Regions from separate parts of the Planktothrix mougeotii LEGE 06226 genome, predicted to be linked through region 1. Evidence: riboswitches for the same ligand, from Rfam matches in the RefSeq annotation. Region 1 holds a riboswitch; the other holds the start of a gene.
The links. A riboswitch is a leader RNA that binds a small molecule or an ion and turns the genes downstream of it on or off. The one in region 1 is predicted to bind cobalamin.
Positions count from the first base shown of each region.

Region 2: it holds a riboswitch for cobalamin, as region 1 does, so the genes downstream of both, IQ236_RS26060 (sirohydrochlorin chelatase) here and IQ236_RS07345 (energy-coupling factor ABC transporter permease) in region 1, are expected to answer to the same signal.

Region 1 covers NZ_JADEWU010000011.1:37,754-45,088, reverse strand. The annotation lists gene cobJ (precorrin-3B C(17)-methyltransferase) at 1-1,389, shown strand, start outside; gene IQ236_RS07355 (Rpn family recombination-promoting nuclease/putative transposase) at 1,518-2,306, opposite strand; gene cbiD (cobalt-precorrin-5B (C(1))-methyltransferase CbiD) at 2,356-3,429, opposite strand; cobalamin riboswitch at 3,553-3,697, shown strand; gene IQ236_RS07345 (energy-coupling factor ABC transporter permease) at 4,031-4,753, shown strand; gene IQ236_RS07340 (energy-coupling factor ABC transporter substrate-binding protein) at 4,757-5,071, shown strand; gene cbiQ (cobalt ECF transporter T component CbiQ) at 5,118-5,933, shown strand; gene IQ236_RS07330 (energy-coupling factor ABC transporter ATP-binding protein) at 5,930-6,790, shown strand; gene IQ236_RS07325 (DUF5132 domain-containing protein) at 7,074-7,335, shown strand, end outside.
Region 2 covers NZ_JADEWU010000115.1:1,293-8,627, forward strand. The annotation lists gene IQ236_RS26045 (YggS family pyridoxal phosphate-dependent enzyme) at 1-155, opposite strand, end outside; gene pipX (transcriptional coactivator PipX) at 229-498, opposite strand; gene IQ236_RS26055 (energy-coupling factor transporter transmembrane component T family protein) at 884-1,828, opposite strand; gene IQ236_RS26060 (sirohydrochlorin chelatase) at 2,008-3,012, opposite strand; adenosylcobalamin-variant (AdoCbl-variant) riboswitch at 3,060-3,150, opposite strand; gene IQ236_RS26065 (hypothetical protein) at 3,368-3,580, opposite strand; gene IQ236_RS26070 (transglycosylase domain-containing protein) at 3,659-6,094, opposite strand; gene chlG (chlorophyll synthase ChlG) at 6,249-7,271, opposite strand.

The DNA of each region.
Region 1 (7,335 bases):
ATGCAAATTGCTCTACCAGAAGCGGTGGTTTATGGGTTAATAGATCGCACCCATTCGGCTGATTTTAGTTATGCTAATTTTGGCGAAACGGTGCGAGAATTTTTCCAGACTGGAACGCCAATTATTGGGATTTGTGCGGCGGGTATTTTGATTCGCACTTTAGCACCTTTATTAACAAATAAGTGGCAAGAACCGCCTGTATTAGCGATCGCAGAAGATGGAAGTGCAGTAGTACCTTTGTTGGGGGGTTTACAAGGGGTTAACGATCTCGCTCGTCAAATTGCCTCGGTTTTGCAAATTTCCCCCGCAATTACCACGACTGGTGATATTAGATTTAAAACAACTTTATTATCGCCACCACTGGGTTATCAGTTAGTTAATCCTGATGATGCGAAAAAGTTTCTTTCCGATTTGTTGGCGGGTGAAAAGGTAAAGTTAATCGGGGAAGCAGACTGGTTACAAAATAGTAATTTACCGATTTCATCAGAGGGAAAACTGACGATCGAGATTAGAGGCAAAAATAACTTGGAATTGGCAAAACCTAGCGCAGATTGTTTAGTTTATCGAGTTGAGGAGAAAGACAAAACTGAGGAGAAATTGGGTTTTTCTCAAAGGGTTTTTGCATCTCAGAGTCAAGGTCAGTTAGCGATAGTGGGAACGGGGCCAGGGGCTATTAATTGGATGTCTCCAGAAGTTAGAGAGGTATTAGAAAAAGCAACGGATTGGGTGGGATATAAAACTTATTTGGATTTGGTAGAATCGCTACGAAAACCGGAGATTGTTCGCCATGAATCTGATAATCGGGTGGAACTCGATCGCGCAGAAATGGCGTTAGATTTAGCTGCTAAGGGGCGATCGGTTGTGTTAGTTTCTTCCGGCGATCCGGGAATTTATGCAATGGCATCGGCGGTGTTTGAGGTATTAGAAAAAAAGGTAAAATCAGAATGGGATGCGATCGCCATTCAGGTATGTCCGGGAATTTCGGCAATGCAAGCGGCGGCGGCGAGTGTTGGCGCACCTTTAGGACATGATTTTTGTGCGATTTCCCTATCAGATATTCTGAAATCTTGGGAGGTGATTTCTCGGCGCATTGAGTTGGCGGCGCAAGCAGATTTAGCGATCGCATTTTATAATCCTGTTTCTAAAGAGCGAACTTGGCAATTGGAGAAAGCAAAAGAGATTTTGTTAAAATGGCGATCGCCCCAAACACCTGTTGTATTAGCGCGTAATTTAGGGCGAAAAGGGCAAACTGTTACCGTGAAATTGCTAGAACAATTAACAATTGAAGATGCGGATATGCGAACCGTAATTTTGATTGGATCGAGTAAAACTCGGATTATTCAACAAGGTAAAACAAAGCAATGGGTTTATACTCCACGTCACTATTAGAAACTGGGTTTTTTCAGATGTGCGATCGACTAATATTATGTCCATGAAAACCAAGGAGAAGTAGGGGGCGTCAGACAAAAAATTTATGACTTTAATCGTTACCTTAAAACTCTGGCGCACCCTACAGATTAATTCAAATTAGCAATAGCTTGTTGCACTTGCTCGATATCGAGTTGTAAAATATCCGCAATTTCCTCAACAGAAAAACCTTTTCCTAATAAGCGAGGAATTGTTTGCAATTTACCTTCAACAATTCCTTCCAGCTTTAATTCTTGAGCAAACCGAGTTTTTCTCAAATCATCAACACCAAACATAGCTTCTAACTCCTGACGACTCATTTGGGGTAACTTTGCTAAAACAATCGTTTCCAACAAGTTTAACAGTTGTAACCGATAAGGTTCATCGGAAAATTGTTGTTTTACTTGTGCAATTAACCGAGTTACTTTCTCTAAGAGTTCTTTCTTTTTGGCGACAACTAATTGAATGATTTGTACGCCTAAAGGAGTGGTTTCACTGACTTCTATTTCATTCAAATAGATGCGCTTAACTAGGGGAGAATCTAATAACGGTTGTACAGATTCTCTTTGTCTAGCTTTCGGTTCAATGCTACGACTCCTGAAAATAATCATAGCACGCCACCGTAAATCCGGCTCATTATCTCTGAGATAGGTAAAAATCTCGGAGAATAAACGCAGATAAATTTTCGGGTCTTTTTGAAATTGTACCTCGGTGAAATAAATTGGATTTTCGGAATTTTCGGGTAAAAATACTCCATCAATTCTAAAAGCAGTTTGTTTCAATTCAACTGAATCAAAACGGTAATCTTGTACCAGTTCTGGTGATTCTCCCCATAACTCAAAAAAGGTTTCGGGTAAGTCTTTGAAAATGCGATAAAAGATGTGATCTGTTTTCATCATATTCCACCCTCCTTTTAAACCGGGTTTCTAACTCTAGTCAAAGGGAAATTTATTTTGCCAATTTTAATTGCGCGATCGCAGTTTGGGCAATAATTTTCCCTTGGCGATCGAACAAAATCACACCGATTTTTAGAGAAACATTGCCATATTTCTGCACATACTTTTGTGCCTTTTCACTAATAGTTTCTGCTAAAATTTCAAAAACTGGCGCTGCTAATCCGATTTCAACTAATAGTTTATAAGCTTCATCAGCCGTTTTTGTATCTAATACGGCTTTTACTGTTTCCAGATTTCCACCCGCTTTCACCACCGCAGCACTAATAATTTCTAACTTCGCATCTGCGAGATGACTTGATGTATTGAAAATCCCGCCAGCTAGTTTAATTAACTTCCCTTGATAGCCCAATAATAACACCGAATTTGCACCCCGCAATCCCGCTTCTACTAACAAGGGGCCAACCCAGTTTCCCGTTTGCGCGATCGCATTTTCTGGAATACCCAAACTTTGAGCAATATGGATTCCATGACTGCCAATACAAAAAACTAAATCCTTTTTCTTTTCAACTATAACTTGCAAATTATGACTCAATTCTGACCGATGTTCCTCAGTCGAAAGAGGTTGGGAAATTCCACTTGTTCCTAACAGCGATAACCCTTGCAAAATACCAAACGCCTCATTCGATGTTCGTTGAGCTAACTGGCGACCTTCGGGTAAAATAATTGATACCGTAATCGTTTTATTTTCGGGAATCAAAGGTAACAGATTAGCCTCAAATAAGCGGCGGGCATATCTGTAAATTGCCGGTTCTCCCGATGCAGTTTTTCCTAATCCTTCTCCCCCTTCTAAAATCAGAGGTTCGGTTTGACGTTCTTGCCATTTCACATAAGCCCAAATTGGGGTATTGCGCGTTAAATCTAAATTATCTCCGGGGTCACTAAGAGTAATTGCTAAAGCACTATTGGCATCAATATTAGCAACTTGTTGTACCGGAATTGTGGCGCGATCCGGTAGCAAATTAAGAGATACTTCTGAGATCATCTCAAGGGGTTTTTGTAAGTGTAAAAATGCCGCTTTAGCAGAAGCAACGGCAAAAACCGGAAGGGTATAACCTGTGTTAGCCATTTGCAAAAAAGGATTAGGGAGTAAAAAAGAAGAAGAATTAAATTATACAGAGATGAGTGATGTTTTTGGCTTGAGAAGCAAGATTTTTTGCGCTTGAGACTTTTCAAAAGTCTCTCAGCGTGTTAGTATCTAAAAGCGATCGGTTCCAACGGGGAGCAGCCGTTGGAGGAAAGGGGGAAAGTTCGGTGCAAATCCGGCGCTGTCCCGCAACTGTGAAGAGATTTTGCTGTCTCTGAGTCAGGATGCCCGCCGATTAGTGTTTATTTATATCAACATCTGCGAGGTACAGATCGTGTCTAAAACAAGCTTTTTTCGATTCAAAATACATCATTGGTTGTCAAGCTATTGCCTTGATTCAGTTTTGATACTTTGGCTTAATTGCGATCGGGGATCGTTATATTAAATTCGGACTCTTGTTTGGTAGTTGCCGAAATTAACGCGCCCGTAAATAGTCTGGATAGATTTGAACCTTGTTTCATCACCTCAGATAACAAGATAACAGATCATGTTGCCTGTTCCACTGCCAAATGAAAGATGATTTAGATTTATTTGATTGACTGAACAAAAAATGAAACAGCTTAAATGGTTGCGCCTGATAATGATGGCAGGACTGAGTTTTTATCTAGTAATTGCTTCGCCTACTCCTGCGGTGGCAATGCACATTATGGAAGGATTTTTACCCGTACAGTGGGCAATATTCTGGTGGGTAGTATTTATTCCTTTCTTTGTTTGGGGTTTGCGATCGATTACGCGCATCACCCGTCAGCATCCCGAAACTAAGTTACTTCTAGCACTAGCAGGCGCTTTTACTTTCGTCCTATCTGCATTGAAAATTCCCTCTGTCACCGGGAGTTGTTCCCATCCTACGGGGACTGGATTGGGTGCGGTGCTATTTGGGCCAGCCGTAATGTCCGTTTTGGGCGCTTTGGTATTGTTATTTCAGGCGTTACTATTAGCTCATGGCGGCTTAACAACTTTGGGCGCAAACGCGGTTTCAATGGCAGTAGTTGGCCCATTTGTCGCCTACGGCATCTATCAACTGGTGATGAAAGCAAGCGGTAGACAAACTCTAGCTATTTTTCTGGCTGCTTCGGTAGCAGATTTGCTCACTTACGTGATGACTTCGGCGCAACTGGCGCTGGCATTTCCGGCAGAAGTAGGAGGAATAGGGGCAGCATTTGTTAAATTTGCGGGTATTTTTGCTCTGACTCAGGTGCCTTTAGCTCTTAGTGAAGGTTTGCTGACGGTGCTGGTTTGGAACTGGCTTGTTACCTATAATCACCAAGAGTTGCAAGCGTTAAATGTGATTAAAGAAGGAGTCTAAAAAATGCAAGTTTCTCGCAAAAGTTGGAATAATGGGTTACTGGTATTGGGCGTGATGGCTTTAGCGATCGCTCCCTTAATTCTAGTTCGCGGAGCCGAGTTTGGGGGAGCCGATGGTGTAGCAGAGGCGGCGATTCAAGAGGTAAATCCTAACTATAAACCTTGGGCAACTCCCATTTTTGAGCCTGCTAGTGGTGAAATTGAATCGCTTTTATTTGCTTTGCAAGCGGGACTGGGAGCAGGAGTAATTGGCTATGCGATCGGATTATATCGTGGTCGGCAAGAACAACAAGAACCCAAGGAAAATCAACCAAAATAAGCTAATTTTTCCTAACCTACAAACAAAAACCAATGACCAATAACCAATGCACCATCATCTCGATGCTTATGCCTATACCAATCACCTCAAGCAATTACCCCCTTTACAAAAGCTGCTATTTGCGTTAACTACTTTAGCGATCGCATTACTCGCTCATCCTCTCACCCAAGCGGCTATTTTTGTTTGGTTGAATCTGTGGACGATCGGCTATGCTCGCATTCCAATTAAAGTATATGGGCGGGTTTTGGCTGTTGTAAGTATCTTTCTGCTGACTAGCTTACCAGCTTTGTTAATAAATGCGATGCCGCAAGGCGGCGGCTACGCCATCGCTCTCGATGAAATTACAGCTATTGGGCATAATTCTTTAGGTGGATTGGTAATTGGTAATTGGTATTTGTTTGTGAGTTATTCTGGATTGATGCAAGCGATGGAAATTGTCATGCGATCGCTGGCTTGTTTTTCTTGTTTGCTGTTTATTTTATTCACGATTCCTTTTGCTGAGTTATTATCTATTTTGCGTCAATGTCGTTTTCCTCCCGTATTGCTCGATCTATTACTTTTAATGTATCGATTTGTCTTTTTATTTCTCGATGTAGCAACTCAACTTCATCTGGCACAACAGGCACGAGGCGGTTATCGTACTCGCCAACGCTGGATGCAAAGTGTAGCATTGTTGGCAGGACAGTTAGTAGTGCGATCGCTACAACGCTATCAACAATTTTCTCTGGGATTGACGGCCCGTGGTTTTAACGGTCAGTTTCAAGTTTATTCTACTCAATCTTATCACTATTCCCAACGCTATGCAATAGAATCTTTGCTAGGTTGTATTGGGTTAGTCATTTTCGAGTTAAAATTTCGGTGATTATCTTGGATAATACCCCATCTCTACTGCAATTTGAAAGTGTATTTTACACCTATCCAGGTGCAAATAAACCTGCTATTGAAAACTTAACTCTGTCTATTCCGGCGGGGAAAAGGACGGCTATTTTGGGGCATAATGGTTGTGGTAAATCGACGTTATTATTATTAGCAGATGGGTTATATAGATGTAGTGCGGGAGTGATTTCTTGGCAAGGTAAACCGATGCAATATCAGGCGCGATCGCTCAACGAATGGCGACAAAGAATTGGCTTGGCATTTCAAGATCCCGAACAACAATTAGTAGCGGCAACTGTAGCGGAAGATATTTCTTACGGACTTTGTAATTTGCCACTATCGCAGGCAGAAATAGCGGCAAGATTGCATCAAACTTTGATTGATTTTAACTTACAAGAGTTAGCCGATCGACCGTTGCATTATCTTAGTTTGGGACAAAAAAGAAGGGTCGCTTTAGCTGGGGTAATGGCATTACAACCGCAATTATTATTACTTGATGAACCGACAGCTTATTTAGATCGGTTGCAAACTCGCCATTTAATGCAGGAATTAGACCGAATTCATGGTAATGGAACTACAATTGTGATGGCAACTCACGATCTGGATCTAGCTTATGGTTGGGCAGATTGGGCGATCGTACTGCATGAAGGGCGTGCGCTGGTATCCGATCGGGCCGATCAAGTGTTTAGTAATGTTACGTTGTTGGAACAGTTAGAATTGGGAATGCCTACTTTATGGGAAATTTGGAATGCACTGCCGATCGCATTACGATCGAGCGAATCTCCCCCAAAAACGATTGCAGAATTGCGATCGCGTTTGATGCAATATCAACATTTTCGATAAAAGCGATCAGCAGGTAATTTTCTATCAAACAGTTTAGGATTCTGTTCTGCCAAACACTGATACCAAAGAACAAGTTACTCAATTATTTTTCAGCAATAACAAGCATTTCAAAATCTGACGGTTTCAAATTCCATTAGGTTATGATCATAGAAGCACAGAGAAACAATTCGGACAACCTTCACTTTACCAATAAACTGACACAATAAGTGCAAATATAACTGCGAAAGCGCTATAATAAGGAAATAGTTAAGCATCATATTTAGGTTTTGAAAAGGGACGAATTATGCTAGAGATGAATCAGCAAAATATGGGCTTGAGAGCACGAGTTGCTCAACTAGCAGCCCATCAAAACGCTAAGGCGATCGCAGTTGGAGTCGCAGCCATAGCTGTTGCTCCCGTGATTCTACCCTTGGTTAGACCCGTTCTGAAAGCAACAATTAAATCAGGTATCACTCTGTTTGAAAAAACAAAAAGTGCGCTGGCGGAAACGGGAGAAGTTCTAGCAGATATCGCCGCCGAAGCTAGAGCCGAAGCATTAGCTGAAG
Region 2 (7,335 bases), on a different contig from region 1:
TCCTGGACTCGATTTTCAGCAAAATCTCGAATTCCGGCTTCATAGGCTATCCGCATGGCTTCAACGGAAACCGTTTTTGTAACCGCAATTAATCGTACAGATTCAGGAATAGAAGCTCGAATTTTAATAATTTGTTCTGTGATCAAATCAATCATAATCGTTTTTTTATCAATTTACGGTTGTCTGTCAACGGTTAACCGTCAATCATTAACAGACACCGATCGGAAATTATTGAAACGTATTGTGATGGACATCTTGGAGTTTTTTATATTCCTCGGCTTGTCCAGTTCGGCGCAGCATTCTTAAGCGAATTTCGACGAGAAGTTTCGCATCAGAACGGCTAATGGGTTCAAATTTTAATCCCGTTGGCCCCTGCGTTACTAAGAAAAATAGGCGCTGGGCGTAAAGGGTTGTGAACAATTCTTGATGATCCTCAACCGGGCATATTTTAAACAATAACCCGAAGTTGGGATGGTTCATGTAAGTTTCAGTGGTCATTAAATCTAAAAAACAACCAATAAAGTTAATTGAGGAACAGCTTAACAGGAATTTGAATAATCCAAGCTATCAATTATACAAGCTCAGGGTTAATTTAGTATCTTCCGCAAGAAGCCCCACGTCTGACCCGTTCGGGCAGTGTGGGATGAATTGCGGTGGGCATTGTTGGGATTGTTAAAAAACTTGTGCTATCATACAGATAAAACAAGGCAAGTCAAGCGAAAACCAAGCTAAACTTCAAACATTTTTTTTGATCAGCCTTGTCTTTTACCTTCGGAACGAGGGAGTAGCCTATTGCCAGAATGTAAGACTCGCTGTTCTTCGGGATAGAAAGCTATTCTTTGGATAGGAAGCCTACACTTACTCGTAGAGAAATGTAGGTAGTTCACAGTTCTCCGCCCCAAATTAAACGCACACCCCAGAATAAGGCTAAACCGAACAAGGCGATGCTATCCCGGTATTTAAATCGCAGTTGATGCCATTCCACCCGATGCTGGTTGGGACTGGTGAACCCTCGGACTTGCATGGCGCTGGAAATTTGTTCGGCGCGTAATAATAAGTTTTGTAGAAGTCGTTCGGCAATGGTTAACCAAACCTGAATTGTTCGTTTTAGCCCTAGTTTTTTCCAATTAATAGCACGAGTTCGCACGGAACGGATTAAATTTTGAATTTCTTCTAAAACTAGCGGAAAAAATCGTAATGATAGGGTTAGGGTTAAGGCAATTTCTGTAACGGGTAACTTTAACCCTCGTAACGGCTCCATTAAACTTTCTAAAGCCATTGCAATTTCTTCAGAAGCAGTGGTCAGCAAATACAAATTTGTACTATAAACAAGGGTAAATAATAAGGTACTGGTTCTGATTCCTAAGTCTACAGAATAACGGGTGATTTCAAACGGCCCTTGAGCAAATAACACATACCGATAGGACGTTGGTTGAGGTAAAGTTAGGCTTGAGTTAGAAGCTTGATTCTTTTGTTGTTGCTCTGGTTTATTTGCCAATAAATCAAAGGTTAATTCCTGTTCAGGAAGTCGAGGTTGATGGTCTACGGCTAAACCATCGGGCATAATACAACTGACTAGAAAAAGTAACCCACAAAACATCAGTAACCACCCCATTTGTCGCTTCCACACTCGTAACGGAATTCGAGCCAATAAGGTGATTAAAATTAACAACCCGACTAATACTAATCGCCATAAAGGGTTAGCTAATAACGGAGCGACTAAAAAGCTCATCAACCACACTAACTTAACCCTGGCATCTAAACGATGTAACCAAGTAATCGGTTGTTCTAAATATAGTCCAATGGGAAGCGATCGCAGTAAATCCATAGAAGAGGATGGCAGGGAAAGTAGGGGGATCGGGGATAAAAGAGGGGCGGTTAATCCTATTAACAACACCCCCTAAGACTTGATTATAACTTCTATAAAGTTCTTGATCTGTTTCAGTATTGATGTAATTACATCTAAGATAGCAAATTCAATCCAAGTTTGGGTTTCTACAGAATCAATTAAGGTGTATTCCAAATACGTTGATGATAATCTTCTAATTTGGCATAGGGATCAACTGGGGGATGGTCATGATCATGATGATGATGGTGGTGATGATGATCATGACTGTGATCATGATGATGATGATTTCCTGAAATTGCAGCTAACCGGAATTTGCACATTTCACAGTTCATTTGAACTTCTCCGAGTTGGGTTTCTATTTCCCGTTCTCGTAAGAGGTGTAAAAGTTCCTGTTGAATGCCCATTTCGGGTAAACAAGTCATTTGAATTTCAGGATATTGTTCCTGTTGTTGGGCTGTTATATCAAAGATTTTTTTAACTAAAACCCCAGTAAATAAGAAGTAAGGTAAGACAATAATTCGTTTGGGTTGATAGAGTCGAGCACGACGAAATCCTTCTTCTAAACGGGGATGAGTAATGCCAATAAAACAGGTTTCAACGGTTAAATATCCGCTTCCTTCCCAAAGAATTCGAGCCAGTTTATAAACATCTCCATTCGCATCAGGATCACTTGCTCCTCGTCCGACAAATAATAATACAGTTTCGGAATTAGGAATGTTTAAAGGGTTTAATTCCGGCTGTTCTAATTGATGTAAACGCGATCGCAATAATTCTAAAATATTGGGACTAATGCCAAAATGTCGGCCATAATGAAAGGTTAATTGCGGATGTCGTTGTTTGGCTCGATCTAACTCATTGGTAATATCAAATTTATTGTGTCGCGCTGCAAATAATAATAAAGGTAAGGCGGATAATTCCGTATAACCTTGTTCAATACAGCGATCAATTCCTTCTTGAATGGTAGGCCCTGTTAATTCTAAAAAACAAGGAACCACCGGGCGAGAGTGATCTAATTGTTGATAGGCTTGAGCAAATTCTAAAAAGGTTTCCCGTCCATCTGTATCACGGGTTCCATGACCAATGAGTAATAACGGACGCTGTAGAGGTAAGGCTGGAAATGTCGAGTTTGAGGGTTTAATGGAAAGTTCTGTGTTATAAGTCATGTTAAGTTTAAATCTCCTTCCCCGTGTGAGGCAGGTATAGAGCCAAGTGATCGGTAGGCATTCTGGCTTGTTAGAAATAACCTAACTCACAGTTGCCGCACAGCCTCGGACTTTCACCGAAGTTTCCCTACCCGATTACCGTGAATGATTAAGTATTTATTCTATTTTACCCCAAAAAGCAAAAAGATGCGATAAAGGTTGATGGTTTTTTTGTGCAGGCGAAAAATGCGCTTCGCACGCTAATATTCCTGGCTATTAACCCTTGCCAGAAAACTCATTGCATCTTGATAACTGATAACTGATAACTGGTAGAGACGCGCCATGGCGCGTCTCTACACTGATAACTGATAACTGATTAATCAATCGTGATCGATTGAGGGCCGCCAGAATTTCCGTTATTATTTTTAGAATCAGAGGGGCTAGATACAGAAGTTCCTCCTTGTTTCTCTAGCCAAGTTTTAACGGGATCATCATTCAGGTTTAATTTTAATAAACCTGAGAAAAACCCCCCTAAAAATGCAATGGGTTCATGAGTTAATTCTTGTAAAATTGGTTTGAGTTCATCCATAATCGAACAGTCTCCTTAAACCCGGCGATCGCAATCAAACATAACTGAATTTTAGCGCGTTTAATCAAATTTAGCTGTTTAGTAATTGTTGGAACCTTCCGAATATCCTCCATCATAATAACCATCGGAAGAATAACCATCGGAAGAATAACCCTCAGAAGAATAGCCCCCAGAAGAGGAGTTATCATAATATCCATCAGAGGAATAGCCGTTGCTATCACTATAGGAACCACTTTCTGAATAACCACTATCGTAATTCTCTGAATTACTAGCATAACTCCCATCCCCACTTCCAGCTTGAGCCGGATCACCATCTTCAATAGCAACTTTAGTTCCCGTTTCTATGCTATTGGGTTCATGAGGTTTCGCTTTAATACTGCCTTTTCGTCCTTCTAATTCAGGCAGTTCTGGGAACTTTTCAACAGGCATTCCCTCAACAACTTTTCCCATAAATTCCCCCCAACTATAAGCCGCGCTACTACTAGCACCCCAGGTTGGATCATTATTATCATTTCCTAACCAAATTCCGGTTACAGCTTGAGGAATATAGCCAATAAACCATAAATCTCTCGCTTCTTCAGAGGTTCCCGTTTTACCTGCAACATCTCGGTTAGGTAAGGCTGCCGCGCTTCCAGTTCCCCCATTAACAACTCCTTCTAACATCCAAGTTGTAATCGCAGCACTATTTTTATCTAAAACTTGTTTAGGTTTAAATTTAGCTTGATAAATGATATTTCCCTGTTGATCTAAAACTCGCCGAATCCCATGAGCCGGAATATAATTGCCTTCATCAGCTAAAGTTCCATAAGCATTGGTTAATTCTAATAAATTGACTTCATAAGCACCTAAAGCCATGGCATAAGTCGGTTTTAAAGGAGATTTAATGCCCATATCTTTTGCCAATTTTATGGCAGGTTCAAACCCCACATCCACTAATACTTTAACCGCAATTACATTAATCGAACGGCTTAAGGCATCAGACATCGACATCCAGCCATAATGTTTATTGCCATAATTTCGAGGACGATAACCATCAACTTTATAAGGTTCATCCAAATAACTATCATAAGGGGAAAAACCCGCCCCAATTGCTGCGGCATAAACTAATCCTTTAAAGGTTGATCCCGGTTGTCGCTGCGCTTGAGTAACCCGATTAAATTCACTTTCTTTATATTGATATCCCCCCACCATTGCCTTAACTTCTCCGGTTTTGGGTTCAATAGAAACTAACGCAGCTTGACCAAAATTAGCTCCAGCACCATCAAGTTCTACCGCATCTTTAACGGTTTTTTCTGCGGCTTCTTGCCATTTTAAATCTAAACTGGTTTCAACCGTTAATCCCCCTGCTGCCATCGCGTCTTTTGATATATGTTGGGGGAGTTCTTTCAGAACATAACTCGAAAAATAAGGCGCTTTAACTAATAACCGTTTAGGTTGACTAGGTTTAAGATTCAGCGCTTCTTGCATCGCGGCTTGCGCTTCAGTGGCCGTGATCACCTTAGCATCCTGCATTCGTTGGAGAACAATATTGCGTCGTTTCGTCGCCGCCTCTGGATTTTCTAAGGGAGAATATTGACTCGGTGCGGGAGGTAAACCCGCTAACATTGCCATTTCCGACAACGTTAATTCATTCACGGATTTACTAAAATAAACATAAGCCGCGTCCGCCACCCCATAAGCACCTGAACCCAAATACACTAAATTGAGATAGCGTTCTAGGATATCTTCCTTACTCATTTGATCTTCAATTTTCCAAGACACCATTGCCTCTTTCAGTTTACGGGTGAGGCTATGTTCTTGATTCAAATATACAATTCTGGCTAACTGTTGGGTGATGGTACTTCCGCCTTCAACCACTCCCCCCGCTAAGACATTAGATCCAATGGCGCGAACAATTCCTTGATAGTCCACCCCATCATGGTCATAAAAACGAACATCTTCCGTAGAAATAAAAGCTTGTACCAGTTTTTCGGGAATTTGTTTGAGTCGCAGTTTTTCCCGTGTTGCTGGCCCGGTTTGCATTAAAATATCACTATTGGCGGCTTTAATGGTAATGGTGCCATCCCGGCTAAAGGATGCCATTGTATTTACCGAAACTGGGGGTAAGCTTTGATCAATTTGATACCATTGCCAAGCTCCATAACCCAACGCACCACCGCCAACACTAATGACGCCCACTCCAATCCAGACACTCGGACGACGATACCACAGTTTCCCTTCAGCGTTGGGGGATGTTAGCTTGTGACGCAGTTTCACCCATTCTGAATTTAACCGCTTCAAGGCGCGATGATGCCAAGCGACCTCCGGGGAATTAGACTCTGAAACCGATTCAGGGGTAGTTTCATCAATTTCAGGTTCTGTTGTCATCGGGGATGATATCAAAACGGGTTGGGTTGAAACGTTACTGGGGTTAGTCTCCCATTCGGTTTCGGATGGAGTTGAGTCCGTCTTAGGTCGGGATGGTAATTGAGATTCTTCCATTGGTTCGGACAAATCGGTGGTTTTGGTAATCATTCGACAGTGAATTTTAACAGTGCAGAAGGCAAGTTTTGCTTGCCTCTACAGTTGGCTGTCGAAGCCTGATCTCACTGAAAATCAAGGTTTTTTTCTTGATCCCAGTTTTCAGGAGGGTTGGGAAACTGCGGTTTTGCTGGAAGTGGGAAACTCCCTAAACCGCATGACCCAGCGCTAAACCCACAACTAACATTCCTAATACCAGGAACGGTTGGGCACTTGCTTGATATTTAACATCATTTTCTACAGGATTGCGTAGAAAATACATATCTTGGAAGGTAATTTGAGGAATGACCAGCAGCAAGAGAACGGTAGCATAGAGATTTTGCTTGATACTGACCAAATAAACGGCCATCCCCGCTTGGAAGATATCAATCATCAAAACACAAATCCAGGCGGCGGTTGTAATCCCAAACATCACTGGAAGGGATTGTAACCCCAATTGGCGATCGCCTTCGACACTCTTAAAGTCATTAACAATGGCAATTCCTAGCCCAGCTAAACTATAAAACAAAGTTAAAATCATAATCGTTGGGGTCAGTTCTCCAAATAAGGCATGACCCGCCCACCAAGGTAAGGCAATATAACTCGCTCCTAGGGCATAATTTCCTAACCAGCCATTTTTTTTCAGCTTCAGAGGGGGTGCGGAGTAAATATAGGACACAAAGGCTCCCCCAAGACATAAAACAGTAACGATGGGGAATTCATGTCCCGCCCAAGTATCTAACAGGTAGGAAATGCCTATTCCTAACCCTAATAGCAGTAAAATTTGGGTGACAACTTGGGGAATGGAAATCGCCCCAGAAGGGATGGGACGATAAGGTTCATTAATGGCATCGAGTTCGCGATCATAAAAATCATTGAGAGTCTGGGTATACCCGGTCATTAATGGCCCGGACATTAACATACAAGTCGCCACTTTTAACACATCTTCCAGTGACCAAGAAAAATGTCCTGATGAAGCAGCACCACAGACCACCCCCCAGATTAAGGGAATCCAGGTGATCGGTTTCATCAACTGTAGGCGAATTTTCCAAATGGAGGTTTCTCCCGGTGCTGCCCCTTTCATTCCTAAGAGTTGGCGGGTTTTAGCACTGCGATCAGAAGTCGCTATTTCATTGGCGTTGGCTTCTGGGGTTGGTTGTTCTGAAAGTTGAGACGATGGAGTGTCCGACATGATCGTTTGTGCGCTTGTGTGTTGAGTGTCTGCAATACAAAAACTAAGATTAACATGGAGTTGG